DNA from 2 places in the Streptomyces sp. NPDC102467 genome. Region 1 is predicted to be linked to the other one. Evidence: riboswitches for the same ligand, from Rfam matches in the RefSeq annotation. Region 1 holds a riboswitch; the other holds the start of a gene.
The links. Region 1 has a riboswitch for thiamine pyrophosphate ahead of ACIREE_RS21940 (thiamine ABC transporter substrate binding subunit). Riboswitches for the same ligand answer to the same signal wherever they lie in the genome.
Positions count from the first base shown of each region.

Region 2: another riboswitch for thiamine pyrophosphate. It lies ahead of ACIREE_RS25525 (purine-cytosine permease family protein); the one in region 1 lies ahead of ACIREE_RS21940 (thiamine ABC transporter substrate binding subunit).

Region 1 is NZ_JBIWKA010000010.1:126,876-134,615, reverse strand. Features, by position in the region: gene ACIREE_RS21955 (DNA adenine methylase) at 1-808, opposite strand, end outside; gene ACIREE_RS21950 (hypothetical protein) at 805-2,340, opposite strand; gene rlmN (23S rRNA (adenine(2503)-C(2))-methyltransferase RlmN) at 2,843-3,949, shown strand; TPP riboswitch at 4,013-4,130, shown strand; gene ACIREE_RS21940 (thiamine ABC transporter substrate binding subunit) at 4,211-5,293, shown strand; gene ACIREE_RS21935 (ABC transporter permease) at 5,269-6,969, shown strand; gene ACIREE_RS21930 (ABC transporter ATP-binding protein) at 6,969-7,740, shown strand, end outside.
Region 2 is NZ_JBIWKA010000012.1:134,539-142,278, forward strand. Features, by position in the region: gene ACIREE_RS25505 (alanine--tRNA ligase-related protein) at 157-1,350, shown strand; gene ACIREE_RS25510 (DUF4097 family beta strand repeat-containing protein) at 1,347-2,120, opposite strand; gene ACIREE_RS25515 (hypothetical protein) at 2,470-2,865, shown strand; gene ACIREE_RS25520 (aspartate/glutamate racemase family protein) at 2,939-3,640, opposite strand; TPP riboswitch at 3,742-3,842, shown strand; gene ACIREE_RS25525 (purine-cytosine permease family protein) at 3,834-5,246, shown strand; gene ACIREE_RS25530 (alpha/beta hydrolase) at 5,308-6,003, shown strand; gene ACIREE_RS25535 (class I SAM-dependent methyltransferase) at 6,100-6,999, shown strand; gene ACIREE_RS25540 (response regulator transcription factor) at 7,030-7,740, shown strand, end outside; gene ACIREE_RS25545 (sensor histidine kinase) at 7,739-7,740, shown strand, end outside.

The sequences.
Region 1 (7,740 bases):
CCCTATGCGCTGAGTAGTTCAGGGAGAAGACTTCTCGGCGCCGCATATTGTAGAGATCTGCCACTCTGGGGACATTGTCGTACGTCAGCAACCACTTGGCGTCCTTCACGGCATTTAGGCATGCGGCGAGGTCGGAGTGGTTCGAATCCGCGAATGAGTTCAAGTAAAGAGAACCCGCCTTCTCGAAGTAAGGTGGGTCGGCATAAATTAGCGTGTTGTCGCGCTTTGAATACCTTTTGATTACCGACATGCCGTCAGAGTTGCTGACCGAGATTTTTTTGGCGTGCAGACTGATTAACCGCAGGCGCTCGATCAACGTTTCGCGATTGAAGCGAGCGTCAATTTTATAGTTGCCGGTCTGATCCATCCCGCCGATGGGGCCGCCGTTGAGCACGCCTGATCGATTAGTGCGATTCAAGAAAAACGTGGCGTAGCCGAGATTCAGGTAGTCGTCTCGGGGCGCATTGAGGTAGACGTCCTTCTGGCGGGACCATTCGGTCACGGTGAGCTCTGCGCGTTCGATCCGCCGTGTGATTTCTTGCGGCTCTGTGGTGATGGCCTTCCAGAAAGCGTAGATCGCAGGGTCGAGGTCGTTGATCACGATGCGTCGTACCTGACCGGTAACAAGAAGCCCTAAGGCGGCTCCAGCGCCACCGGCATAGGGTTCTACGTACGTTCCTCCGGTCAGGTCATTGGCCCGTACGATCTCTCGCAGTCTCGTGTAAAGCGAGGCCTTGCCTCCCGGGTAGCGTAACGGCGAGATGATTGGCTTTTTGTGGTGCCTCATGGGCGTGTCTGAATCGATCATGGCTTCAGCACCATCCTAATGAGACCTTCCATGCCATCCCAGCATGCCTTAACTTCTTCTGCCGTGGCAAAAACGTGGTGATTGTGGTTAATGGCGTTCATGTGGTCAATGGTCGGTATGTAGACTCCGATTTTGTTGCCTCGAATCTTCTGAATCACCTGAATGAAGGGAGTCTTTTTCGTCGACTTAACGTGATCCTCCAGCCAGGCTAGACATCCTCCCAGCTGTACGAATCCAGCTCCCTGCCTGCCTGAATGAGCCTTTAGGTCTACGCCGAGTTTTTCGGCGTAGGCTTTGATCGACTTCTCTAGAAATGTGCGAATCAGATCGAGTGTTGCGTTGGGGAATTTCTTGACGTTGATGACTGCGAGTTCTTCGCAGACTTTTCTAATGGAGGCGGGGTAGCTTGGATCGATTTTGATTTGACTGAGATTTAGGTAGTTCGAGGTAGATGCTCTCTGGTGGCTGCCTGGAGCTGATTGAGTTGCACTGCTGGGTGGTGCTTGCGTGCCTGGCTGAGACGTAAGTTGCGGGTGTGTTGAGTTGTTAGTTGAGGTTAGAGATCGTGCTTGTGAGGTATGTGGTGAGGTTGGTGTTTGCTGATCTCTCGACGAACCAGACTGCACTTTCTGGCCACTTGATGCGGTGGAATTCGAAGCGCTATCCACTGCCGTGACAAGTTCTCGCAGTTCGTCCATGTAGTCGGTATATGATTTGGCCCTCGTTGAGTTTAGGGTACGAGTATTGATATTTTTGCTCTTGATGTCGCCGACGATCTTCTCTGCGAGTCGCGCGAACTGCTGCGATGCTGCCCCCAGCTCAACAGTTGCAGTCTGCTCGTTTACCCGAATTTGCGCCAGGAGTAGAAACTCCTCATTAGAGTAGAGGCGAGCCAGTACGGAAACGGGAAAATTGCGAGTAGCGACGTAATCGGAGAGTGCGGGGTCTCTGTAGTGCGCATCTCGGAAAAATTGGAGAATCCGACTTCGTATGATGAACTTCTTGACCTCAACCGTTGGGTAATGGGAGATCAGGTATTCGGGTGATTTTCCGGCATCTATTTGAGCTTGGAAAAAAGCGGCTTGCCGTGAGGGAGACCAACCAACCCGTTGCGTCCCCGTGTGGATGGCCGCGATTAGCTGGTTTGCTTCGTCTTGATTTGGGGCGACCTTTACGGAAATACGTCGGAAGGTGTCCAGGGCTACAGCCTGAGTAGCTTTCTTGATACGGCCTTGGAATTCCGGTGCCAGGAAGGGGTTCTGCATGGCTTTGAGGGCTGCTATGCGTCTATTGCCTTCCACGACAACGAACTCCCCATCGCGCTTTAGCGCTATGGGGAGTTCGTGTGTCAACAGTCCAACCTTGCAAATGCTTTCAACGAGGGCTAACGCTTTCTCGTTGTGAAACAGGTCCTGAATTATGTCGGCCTGAAGCGAAGCGTCTTTGAGGTCGATCCGAACATTCAGTGGATCTAACTCAAGCTCATTAACAACGTCGACAGTAATTTCTTCCCACGCTGACATGTCGATCATCGGATCCCCACCCCTGTTGCCGCGACACCGTGCTGCGCCTGCGATCTTCCACTGACTTACAGCACTTGGCTCGCTACGGCAAGACCCTCAACTGAACGAATCTCGCTAGTAAGAGCGACTTCGGGGTCGCTCGCGCTTTAGAGGTCGGGCCTTGCTATTCCAGCGAGGCCGGATCGAGCATCCAGCCGTTCTCGTGTCTGCGACTGGACGGTATGGCGCGGAAACTCGACCCAGGCCAGTGTCGCAGTGTGCGATGCCGACGACCTTGGTGCTGAGTGTCACGCCGCGACTGGGGTTTTCGTCCTGCTGGCCACGGGGACGTGCAGCTACGCCATCCCGCAGCGCTCTGGCAGGTGCTCTGGCCAGCGTAAATTGCAATGGTGCTGGGCCGCCTGTGGGCCGTCCGAGGAGAACCCACCATGGCCGGGGACGACCAACGATGACCACGGCGTAGGGCCGAGACCCCAGGTCACGCCCGTTCGTCTGCCACACTGGTACAGCCATGCCTAAGCCCGGAGAACTCACTTTCGTTGCCCCCCGCGGAGCCAAGAAGCCGCCGCGGCACCTTGCCGACCTCTCGCCCGCCGAGCGGAAGGAAGCCGTTGCCGCGATCGGTGAGAAGCCGTTTCGCGCCAAGCAGCTGTCGCAGCACTACTTTGCGCGGCTCGCGCATGATCCCGCGGAGTGGACCGACATCCCCGCCGGTTCGCGCGAGAAGCTGCGGGAGGCGTTGCTTCCCGAGCTGATGACCGTCGTGCGGCATCTGTCGACCGACCAGGACACCACGCGCAAGACCCTGTGGCGGCTCTTCGACGGCACGCTCGTCGAGTCCGTGCTGATGCGGTACCCGGACCGGGTCACCATGTGTATTTCGTCCCAGGCCGGCTGCGGGATGAACTGCCCGTTCTGTGCCACCGGGCAGGCCGGTCTCGACCGGAACCTGTCGACCGGCGAGATCGTGCACCAGATCGTGGACGGGATGCGGGCGCTGCGTGACGGGGAGATCCCCGGTGGGCCGGCCCGGCTGAGCAACATCGTGTTCATGGGCATGGGTGAGCCGCTCGCCAACTACAAGCGTGTCGTGCAGTCCATCCGGGCGCTGACCGACCCCGAGCCCGACGGGCTCGGGCTCTCGCAGCGCGGTATCACCGTGTCGACGGTCGGGCTCGTCCCCGCCATCAACCGGTTCACCGACGAGGGTTTCAAGTGCCGCCTCGCCATCTCGCTGCACGCGCCCGACGACGAGCTGCGCGACACCCTCGTACCGGTCAATACACGGTGGAAGGTGCGGGAGGTGCTCGACGCCGGTTTCGAGTACGCCGCCAGGTCCGGGCGCCGGCTCTCCATCGAGTACGCCCTCATCCGTGACATCAACGACCAGGCGTGGCGCGGTGACCGGCTCGGCCGGATGCTCAAGGGCAAGCCGGTGCATGTGAACCTGATCCCGTTGAACCCGACGCCGGGCTCGAAGTGGACGGCGTCGCGGCCGGAGGACGAGAAGGCCTTCGTCGAGGCGATCGCGGCGCACGGTGTGCCCGTCACCGTCCGGGACACCCGTGGTCAGGAGATCGACGGGGCGTGTGGCCAGCTCGCCGCGACCGAGCGGTAGCCTGGACTCCAGTTGGTCCGAAGGGCTTCTGCTCCACGTAGTCTCAGTAGTACCTACATCTGCATATTCCGACAGGGGAGCGCCACAGCGCTGAGAGTGCGGCACCAGACCAATGGCAGGCCGCAGACCCTCTGAACCTCGCCCGGGTCATTCCGGGTAGGAAGTTCGGTCACCACTCATGCTGTTGCGCCCTGCCCGGAGATCTTCGGAGGTCTCCGGGCAGGGCCGCGTCTTCTCCTGGTCATTCCAGGAGGAATTCGAATGAGAACGAGCAAGAAGACGTACGTGGTCATGGCCGTGGGCCTCGGGCTTGTCGCGTTGTCCGCGTGCGGGTCGTCGAGCGGCTCGGGCTCCGGCGGCGACTCCAAGACCGTCACCCTCGTCAGCCACGACTCGTGGGCCGTCTCCAAGAACGTACTGAAGGACTTCGAGAGAAAGTCCGGCTACAACGTGAAGGTCCTGGAGGACGGTGACGCCGGGCAGGCCGTCAACAAGGCGATCCTCTCCAAGGGCAATCCGCAGGGGGACGTCTTCTTCGGCGTCGACAACACCCTGCTGTCGCGCGCGCTCGACAACGGAGTCTTCTCCTCGTACAAGGCCAAGGGTCTGGGAGAGGTGAAGAGCGAGTACCAGCTCGATGCCGGGAAGAATCGTGTCACTCCCGTCGACACCGGTGACATCTGCGTCAACTACGACAAGAAGTACTTTTCCGAGCACAAGTTGACGCCGCCCTCGTCCTTCGCCGATCTGGCCGAGCCGAAGTACAAGGATCTTCTGGTCACCGAGAACGCGGCCACCTCCTCGCCGGGCCTCGGCTTTCTGCTCGGGTCCGCCGCGCAGTACGGCGACGACGGCTGGCAGGGCTACTGGAAGAAGCTCGTCGCCAACGGTGTGAAGGTCGTCGACGGCTGGGACCAGGCCTACAACGAGGAGTTCAGCGGGAGCGCCGGCGGCAAGAAGGCGGGTGGCGAGCGGCCGCTCGTCGTCTCGTACGCGTCCTCGCCGCCCGCCGAGGCGATCTACTCCGACCCGCAGCCCAAGACGTCGCCGGTCGGCGTCTCGACCGGGACCTGCTTCCGGCAGATCGAGTTCGCCGGGCTGCTCGACGGGGCCGGGAACGAGAAGGGCGGGCAGGCGCTCCTCGACTTCCTGATCTCGAAGGAGTTCCAGCAGGACATGCCGCTCAACATGTTCGTCGACCCGGTGGCCGGGAACGCCACCGCGCCCGCCGACTACACGAAGTACGCCGCGAAGGTCGACGATCCCGAGACCATGAGCCCGCGCAAGATCGCGGACAACCGTGACAGCTGGGTCAAGGCGTGGACATCGCTCGTAAGGAAGTGACGGCGAAGACTCGCCCCGTACGAGTACGACGCCCGTCCGGGAGCGCGGCGCGGCTCGGCCTGATGGTCGTGCCCGTCGTGTTCTTCGGGGTCTTCTTCGCGTACCCGGTCGTCGCGATCGTCCGGCGGGGGCTGCACGTCAGCGGTGCCTGGCAGTTCGGGCGGATCGTGGACGTGCTGGGGGAGTCGGACATCCGGCACGTCCTGTGGTTCACGGCGTGGCAGGCCCTCGCCTCTACCGCCCTCACGCTGCTGATCGCGCTGCCGGGCGCGTACGTGTTCGCCCGGTTCGACTTCCCCGGCAAGCAACTGTTGCGGGCCGTCGTGACCGTGCCGTTCGTGCTGCCGACCGTCGTCGTCGGGACGGCGTTCCTGGCGCTGGTCGGCCGGGGCGGGCTGCTCGACGCGTTGTGGGGTGTGCGGCTCGACACCACGGTCTGGGCGATCCTGATCGCCCACGTCTTCTTCAACTACGCGGTGGTCGTACGGACCGTGGGCGGGCTGTGGTCGCAGCTCGACCCGCGCCAGGAGGAGGCCGCGCGGATGCTCGGCGCCTCGCGGTTCGCGGCCTGGCGGACGGTGACGCTGCCCGCGCTCGGTCCGGCCGTGGCGGCCGCGGCGCTCATGGTCTTCCTGTTCACGTTCACGTCGTTCGGGGTCGTGCAGATCCTCGGCGGGCCGGGCTACTCGACCCTCGAAGTGGAGATCTACCGGCAGACCGCGCAGATCTTCGACCTGTCGACCGCGGCCGTCCTGACGATCGTGCAGTTCGTCGCGGTGGGACTCATCCTCGGTGTGCACGCCTGGAGCGTCCGGCGCCGGGAGAGCGCGCTGCGGCTCGTCGACCCCGCCCACACCGCGCGCCGGCCGCGCGGGGCGGGCCAATGGGCGCTCCTCGGTGGGGTGTTGGTGACCGTCGCCGTGCTGATCCTGCTGCCGCTCGGCGTGCTGGTGCAGCGCTCGCTCGATGCCCCGGGCGGGTACGGGTTCGCGTACTACCGGGCGCTGGGCGACGCCGACGGCGGCACCTTCCTCGTGCCGCCCATCGACGCCATCGGGAATTCGCTGGAGTACGCGCTCGCCGCCACCGCCATCGCGCTGCTGGTCGGCGGGCTCGCCGCCGCCGCGCTCACTCGGCGCGCGGGACGCCTTGTACGCGGGTTCGACGCGCTGCTGATGCTGCCGCTCGGGGTGTCCGCGGTGACCGTCGGCTTCGGGTTCCTGATCACCCTCGACAAGCCGCCGCTCGACCTGCGGGCGTCCTGGATCCTGGTGCCGCTCGCGCAGGCGCTGGTCGGTGTGCCCTTCGTGGTCCGCACCATGCTGCCGGTGCTGCGGGCCGTCGACGGGCGGCTGCGGGAGGCCGCCACCGTGCTCGGGGCCTCGCCGCTGCGGGCCTGGCGGGAGGTCGATCTGCCCATGGTGCGCCGGGCGTTGCTGGTCGCGGCGGGGTTCGCGTTCGCCGTGTCGCTCGGCGAGTTCGGGGCCACCGTGTTCATCGCGCGGCCCGACAACCCGACCCTGCCGGTCGCCGTGGCGCGGCTGCTCGGCCGGGCCGGTGACCTCAACTACGGGCAGGCGATGGCCCTTTCGACGGTCCTCATGGTCGTCTGCGCCGTCTCCCTGCTGCTGCTCGAACGTATGCGGCCCGCGCGGGCCTCGACCGGGGAGTTCTGATGGCGGCCTTGCTCGCACTCGATGACGCGACCGTACGGTTCGGCGGGCGCGCGGTGCTCGACGGCGTGGACCTGGAGGTCGCCGACCACGAGATCGTGTGCGTCCTCGGCCCCAGCGGCAGCGGCAAGTCGACGCTGCTGCGGGCCGTCGCGGGCCTCCAACCTCTCGACCGGGGAAGGGTGTTGCTGGGCGGCCAGGACCAGGGCGCAGTGCCCGCCCACAAGCGGGGTGTGGGTCTGATGTTCCAGGACCACCAGCTCTTCCCGCAGCGGGACGTGGGCGGCAATGTCGCTTTCGGGCTGCGGATGCACGGTGCCGGTCGGAGCGAACAGGCTTCACGCGTAGGGGAGTTGCTCAAGCTCGTCGGCCTGCCCGGCGCCGAGCGGCGGGCCGTCGCCGCTCTGTCGGGAGGCGAGCAGCAGCGTGTCGCGCTCGCCAGGGCGCTCGCGCCGCGGCCCCGGCTGCTGATGCTGGACGAGCCGCTCGGCCAGCTCGACCGGTCGCTGCGCGAACGCCTCGTCGTCGAACTGCGGGAACTCTTCGGCGAGTTGGGGACCACCGTGCTCGCCGTCACACACGACCAGGGTGAGGCCTTCGCGCTCGCCGACCGGGTCGTCGTCATGCGCGACGGACGGATCGCCCAGTCCGGCACGCCTCTCGACGTGTGGCGGCACCCGGCCGACGAATTCGTGGCCCGCTTCCTCGGCTTCGACAACGTCGTCGAGGCAGCCGTATCGGTCTCCGGCGACGCCGCGGACACTCCGTGGGGCA
Region 2 (7,740 bases), on a different contig from region 1:
GGTTGCCGCCGCCTGACGTATTTCATTCTTCCCTCGGCGACCGGAGACGGCCCGCCGATGGTTCCGTGGCAGTTCCTCAGCCTTCAGTACGGTTTCCGGTGATCGTGCGGACCCGTGTCCGGTGCCTCCCCGCGCAGTCGCGAAGGAGCCACCCCCATGAACACCGAAGACGTCATCCGAACGTTCGTCGAGTACTACGAGGAGCGCGGCCACCACCGCATCAGCGGATCCACGCTGCTCCCGCCGCCCGGCGACCCCGTCCTCTTCACCACGTCCGGCATGCACCCCCTCACCCCGTACCTGGAGGGCCGGCCGCACGAGCTGGGGAGGCGGCTGGTCAACGTGCAGCGCTGTCTGCGGACCACCGACCTGGAGGAGGTCGGCGACCCCACCCATCTGACGGTCTTCGAGATGCTCGGCACCTGGTCGCTCGGCGACTACGAAGGCCCCCAGAGCCTCGACTGGGGATACGGGCTGCTCACCGAAGGGTTCGGCGTCGATCCTGGCCTGATCCACGCCACCGTCTTCGGCGGCGACGAGCAGGTGGGCCCGGACACGGCCGCCGAGCAGATGTGGCAGCGGCACGGGGTTCCGGTGGAACGCACCGTCGAGGACAACTGGTGGTCCAACGGGCCGACCGGCCCGTGCGGCCCCGACTCGGAGATCTTCATCTGGACCGGTGACACACCGCCGCAGTCGACGCCCACCCGCGACGACCGCTGGGTCGAGGTGTGGAACCACGTGATGATGCGGCACCGCCGCCTTCCCGACGGATCGCTGGTGCCCCTGCCGCAGCGCAACGTCGACACCGGGCTCGGCCTGGAGCGGCTGGCCTCACTGCTCCAGGGCAAGAACTCGGTGTTCGAGGGCGACGTCTTCACCCCGTGGCGCCGCCGGGTGCCCGGCCTGTGGGACCTCGACGAACCGTCATTGCGCCTCGTCTGCGATCACCTGCGCTCGGCCGTGGTGGTGATCGGGGACGGCGTGCGGCCGGGCAACACGGGCCGCGGCTATGTGCTGCGACGACTGGTGCGCCGCGCCCTGACGGTCCTGTGGCGTGACGACCCCTCGCGTCAACTCGGCGATCTCCCGGCCGAGTTGGTGTCGCACACGCTGGACCACTTCCGTCAGACCACGGACCCGGACGAGGTGCGCAGGGTGCTCCTCGACGAGGAACGCCGGTTCGGCGGGCTGCTCCGGCGGGGGCGGCAGGTGCTCGCCCGTCCTCGCTTCCAGGGCACGCTGGACGAAGAGGACCTGCACTATCTGCACGACACGCACGGTCTGCCCCGGGAACTGGTGCTGAGCCTGCGGCCCCGGCCCGAGCCGGAGATTTCGGAGATGTCCTAGTCGCGGGCGGCCCGCACGTCGCCGTTCACCGTGGTGAGTTCCATGGTCCGGTCGGTCTGGCCGGACCGGCCGGTGTTCTCGCCACCGTCCGGGACCGTGATCATCGGACGGCCGTTGTCCGTGGCCGCGGTCACCCGGTAGGCGGGAGAGTCGTGCGGAACGGAGACGTCCACCGAGCCGTTGACGGTCCGCGCGGAGAGCCGGCGCGGGGCGGTGGCGGAGCCGAGTGTGACGTCGCCGTTGACCGTACGGGCCCGCAGTGCCGCGGCGTGTACGGCTGTCGCGCGCACCGAGCCGTTGCGGGTGACGAGCCGCACCGTGGCGTCGCCCCGGCCCGAACCGGCCAACGCCACATCGCCGTTGACGGTGGTCAGGTCGAGAGGGCCGCTCACTCCGGCGACGTCGATGCCGGCGTTGCGGGCGGTGACCGTCACGGACGTGCCGGCGGGGACGTCGATCTCCGGCATGCGGGGGCACTCCCGGTCCGGATGGTCGCGGCCCTTGCACGACAGATCCAGGACCTGGGTACGGCCCTGCCGGGACCAGTGATGGGCCACCGCCGGGTCGACGCCCACCTGGTCGTCGTCCGCGGGCCGCAGGCGCACCCCGTTGTCCGTGGTGATGGTCAGCCGTAGGTTCGAAGCCGCAGACCCGGCACCGTCCGCGGGCGTTCGACCGTCGCCGCCGGCCCCGCCGCACGCCGCCAGGAGAGGGATCGTCGCCAGCCCGACGGCCACGTACCGGGCAGATCTCTTCGTCGCTGCCTTCATGCCGCTCGATTGCCCCGTACCGCGCCCGGCAAGCCCACCGAGCGACGGGCGCGGTGGGCTCACCGCAACAACCCGTGAAGGACCCCGCTCTCCGCCGGATCGGCGGAGAGCGGGGCGGCGAGCTCACTGCCGAACCCTCCCGGGAAGGACTCGGGCGTAAGCCGCCGCCGCACGAAGTCCCCTGCACGGTGCGGACGAAACGTGGGAAGCCGCTTTTGTCGCCTCTTGGTGCTGCTGTTCACCGATATCCGGCCCGAAGGAAGGGGAGGCGTGCCTCGCCGGGCCCTGGGTAGGCGCACCGCACACGGGCTGCGACAGGTGCGCGGCCCGCAGGGCTGAGGGGTCGAGGATGGAGCGAGCGCGGGCGAGTTTCCCGGCGCGTTGGGAAGCCGGGGGCGTCCTGGTCGTCGAGGTCGTCGGAGAGTTCGACGGCGTCGCCGCCACCGAACTGTGCGGCCTGCTGGCGCGCATGACAGGCACCGGGCAGCGGCTTTTCGTGGTCGACTTCGGGGGAGCCGGGCGCTGTGAGCCCGGCGGGGTCCGGCAGTTCGTCCGGACGAGCCTGGACGCGGAGGCGTTGCCGGACGAAGGCTTCCTGGCCGTCGTCGCGAGCCCCGCCACGCGCCCCGCGCTGCACGCCGAGGGCGCGGGCCGGCTTGCGGGCGGCCTGCACGACACCGTCACGGACGCCATCGAGGCCTGCTGGGCCTCGGCTCCGGAAGAGCTGGGGGAGCCGGCTTCCTGAACCGGGAGACACCGGCCGTCCGTACGGACAGGGTTTTGCCCCGGGGCCGCCGGGGCCGTTCAAGGACAGGAGCTCAGGGCGCGCCGTCGCCCGACGCGGCCCGCACGGCGGCTTCGGCGTGCAGCCGTGCCGTGGGGAACACGGGGACCGGACTGTCCCCGGCACCGATCAGCAGCTCGATCTCGGTACAGCCCAGGACGATCCCCTCAGCGCCGGCGTCGACGAGCCGGGCGATGACGTCCTGGTACGCGACGCGTGACGCGTCGAGCACCTCGCCGAGGCACAACTCCTCGTAGATCACCCGGTGGACGAGCGCCCGCCCGGCGTCGTCGGGGACGAGCACGTCGAGCCCGCCCTGTTCGAGGCGGCCGCGGTAGAACTCCTGCTCCATCGTGAACGCGGTGCCGAGCAGGCCGACCCGCTGGACACCGGCCGCGCGTACGGCGTCGGCCGTCGCGTCGGCCAGATGGATCAGGGGGACGGCCGTGGCCGCCTGCACCTGATCGGCGACCTTGTGCATCGTGTTGGTGCACAGGAGCAGCAGGTCGGCGCCGGCCGCCTCCAGGGACCTGGCGGCCGCGGCGAGAATCTCACCGGCCTGCTCCCAGCCGCCCTCGATCTGCAACCGCTCGATCTCCGCGAAGTCCACGGAGTACACCACGCATCGCGCCGAGTGCAGTCCGCCCAACCGCTCCCGGGTCAGCTCGTTCAGCAGCCGGTAGTACTCCGCGGTCGACTCCCAGCTCATTCCGCCGATCAACCCGATGGTCTTCATCGCACGACCCTATGCGCGGCGGCGGGAAGCCCGCACGCAGAGCCCGCACGAGGGGGCGCCGCCACCGCACACCGACGGAGCGGCTACTGTTCGCACCGGTACTGCCCGACACGGGGTGCCCCGCGACAGCGACGGGGCTGAGATCACACCCGTAGAACCTGAACCAGTTAACACTGGCGGAGGGATGTCAGCGATGTCGATGTCGCACGCTTCCACGGACCCGCGAGCCGCCGAGCGGCACGGCGCGGGCGCCTTCGACGGGCGGATGCCCGCCGCGCCGGGGGACTGGCGGCCGGAAGCGCGGGGGATCGCCCCCGTCCCGGAGGACCACCGGTACGGCGGCGCCGGACGGCTCTTCACCGTGTGGTTCGCGCCGAACCTGACGATGAGCGGAGTCTTCACCGGTACGGTCGGCGTCGCTCTGGGCCTGGACTTCGCCACCGCGCTGGCCGCCGTGGTCCTGGGTACCCTGCTCGGCGCCGTGCCCACCGCGTACCTCGGCACGTGGGGCAGCCGCACCGGGGCGGGCCAACTGCCCCTGGCGAGGCTGGCGTTCGGCCGGGCAGTCGTGGTACCCGGCGTTCTGCAATGGCTGTCGTCCATCGCCTGGGACGCGCTCATCGGCCTGTTCGGCGGAGACGCGCTCGCCCGGCTCTGCGGCTGGCCGTTCTGGCTGGGGGCACTGGTGATGATGGCCGCCCAGGGTGCGTTCGGCGCGCTGGGCTATGAGGCGATCCACCGCCTGCAGAAGTGGATGACGGCCGTCCTCGCGGTCGCCTTCTGGGCCCTGGCGCTGCGTCTGGCGCACGCCGGCGTCACCCCCGCGGGCCACGGGAGCGCGCAGGGCGCCGACCGTCTCGGCGCGTTCGCCCTGACGACCACCATCGCGCTGAGTCTGGCCATCTCCTGGGCGCCGTACGCCAGCGACTTCAGCCGCTACCTGCCACGCGCCACCTCTCGGGCCCGCATGTTCTGGTGCACGCTGGCGGGCGTCGTCGTCTCCTTCACCGCCGTGCAGGCGCTCGGACTCTGGGGCGCTTCGGTCTTCACCGACCAGACCGCGCAGGGCGTCGACACGCTGCTCGGCGGCGGGGTGATCGGCTCCCTCGGGCTCCTCGCCGTGGCGCTGGCCGCGCTGTGCAGCAACGCGATGAACGACTACAGCGGTTCACTGGCTCTCCAGGTGATCGGCGCCCGCCTGCCACGCCCGCTCGCCGCCGGACTCGCCGCGCTCCTCGGGTACCCGCTGGTGCTGTGGATGCATGCCGCCGACACCGCCGCCCGCTTCCAGAACGTCCTCCTGTTCGTGGGGTACTGGATCCCCGGCTTCGTCGCGGTCGTCCTCGTCGACTGGCTGGCCCGGGCCCGCGCGCGACGCGGCGCCCCCCTCGACCTCGCTGAGGAGCAGAGGCGTCAACAGCCGCTCCTGCCCGCCCTGTTGGCGTTCCTTGCGGCGTTCGCCGCCACTGTCCCGTTCATGAACACGAGCCTCTACGTCGGCCCCGTGGCCGAAGCGCTCCACGGCGCGGACCTCGGCTACTACGTCGCTTTCGGCACCGCGCTCGTCGTCTACGCGCCGATCAGGCTGCGGCGAGCGGTGGTTTGAGCCGTTCTGCTGTCGGCCAAGTCGGTCGCGGCTTCCACGGCCCGGTCGGCACGCTCGTCCCATGCAGCCGGTCTTCGTCCTCGTACACAGTCCGTCGGTGGGCCCCTCGACCTGGCACCCCGTGGCCGCGCAGCTGACCGCGGCGGGATACCGGGTACGGGTGCCGTCCCTGGTGCACGTCGGCGCGGGGGCGCCGCCGTTCTGGCCCGGCGTCGTCGATGCCGTCCGCGACGATCTGCGGCAGCTCCCCGCCGCCGACCCCGTCGTGCTGGTGGCGCACAGCAACGCGGGCCTGTTCCTCCCGGCGATCCGCTCGGGCCTCGACCGCCGCGTGACCGGCTCGATCTTCGTCGACGCGGCGCTGCCGGCCCGGACCGGGCCGACCCCGGTCGCCTCGCCCGAACTGCTGGAGTTTCTCCGCCCCAAGGCGGTGAACGGCAGGCTGCCGCGCTGGACCGACTGGTGGGACGAGGCGGACGTTGCCCCCATGTTCGCCGATCCGGCGGTACGGCGGACGGTCGTCGAGGAGCAGCCCATGCTGCCGCTGTCCTACTACGAGCAGCACATCCCGGTCCCCGACTGCTGGGACGACCACCCGTGCTCCTACCTCCTGTTCGGCCCGCCGTACGAGGACCTGGCCGCCGAAGCGCGCGACCGCGGCTGGCGTGTGGCCCACCAGCCCGGCGCCCACCTGCACCAGCTGGTCGACCCTGCCGGAACGGCCGGGCACCTCGTCGAGCTCGCCGGCACGTCGTGACCCGGACTTTGCGCGCCGGGCCTCAGGCAGGGGAACCTTCTTGCGTTATAAGCAAAATATTATGCGTTGCGGGCGTACGTACGTACCGTTGATCTCATGACGCACCACGTATCCGCAGGTCACGACCGTGATTCCCACGCCCACGCCCACGGCATGGAACAGCCCCCGGACGACCTCGTCGAGATCCTGGACCTCGATGCGGAGATGTTCGCGCCCTACCTCGACTCCGTGCACCGCAAGATCGCGGACCTGTCGGAAGGCGGCGTCCGGCACATCGTGGACCTCGGCGCCGGCAGCGGTACCGGCACCTTCGCCCTGCTGCGGCAGTTCCCCGACGCCCGGGTCACCGCCGTCGACAGCTCCGCCCCCATGCTGGAACAGCTGACCCGGACCGCCGCCGGCAAGAACCTCGCCGCGCGCGTGCACCCGGTGCGGGCCGACGCGGGGAAGAGCCTCCCGGGCGTCAGCGACGCGGATCTCGTCTGGGCCTCGGCCTCCCTGCACCACCTGGACGACCCCGCCGCGGCCATGGACGTCATCTTCGCCGCGCTGCGCCCCGGCGGGCTCCTCGCCGTCGCCGAGCTGGACGGGATGCCCTACTTCCTGCCCGACGACGCGGTGCCCGACCGGCCGGGCCTGGAAGCCCGATGCCGTACGGCGCTCACTTCGCTCCACGCCGAACAGGTGCCCCACCTGGGATCCGACTGGGGCACCAGACTGGCGGCGGCCGGTTTCGACATCGCGTACGAACAGACCGGGCAACTGCGCCCGGCCGCCGCCGACAGCCCGCTGCGCGAGAGAGCCGGACGCTATGCGTACCTCACCCTGCGCCGCATCCGCGACGCTGTCGACGGCCTCGTCGAAGCCGCCGACCTCAAGGCGCTCGACACCCTCCTGGACGGCGGCGCGCAGGACGTGCGCCACCGCGCCGACCTCGAGGTGCGCTCGACGCGACAGCTGTGGATCGCCCGCCGCCCCGCCGGAGCCGGTTCCTGACCGCAGCGCGTCTCGCTTACGCTCTGCGAGGTGTGCGCAAATGTCATGGTCGCCGAAGACGACGAGAAACAGGCCGAATTGGTCCGCCGCTATCTGGAGCGGGAAGGCCACGCCGTCACCGTCGTACGGGACGGGCGGCAGGCCATCGAGGAGATCCGGTACAGGGAACCCGACCTCCTCGTCCTCGATGTGATGATGCCCCGGGCCGACGGCCTGGACGTGGTGCGGGTGCTGCGGGCGGAGGCGCGGGAGATTCCGGTGCTGATGCTGACGGCCCGCAGCACCGAGGACGATCTGCTGCTCGGCCTCGATCTGGGGGCCGACGACTACATGACGAAGCCGTACAGCCCGCGCGAGTTGATGGCCCGGGTCCGTACCTTGTTGCGCCGCACCCACCGCGGCGGTCATGCCGCGCCCGGCTCCCCGGAGTTCAGGGTCGGCTCGCTGGTCGTCGATCCCGACCGGCACGAGGTGTCGGTCGACGGTGCCTCGGTGGAGTGCACGCCGGGCGAGTTCCGGCTGCTCGCGGCGATGGCCGCCGAACCCGGCCGGGTCTTCAGCCGTCAGCTGCTCCTCGCCGAACTGCACGGATTCGACCGGTACATAGGCGACCGCACGGTCGACGTGCACGTCATGAACCTCCGCAAGAAGATCGAACCGGAACCGCGCCGCCCGGTCCGCCTGCTCACCGTGTTCGGCGTCGGCTACAAGCTGATGGACCCGGCGAAGGGCGCCCGCGAT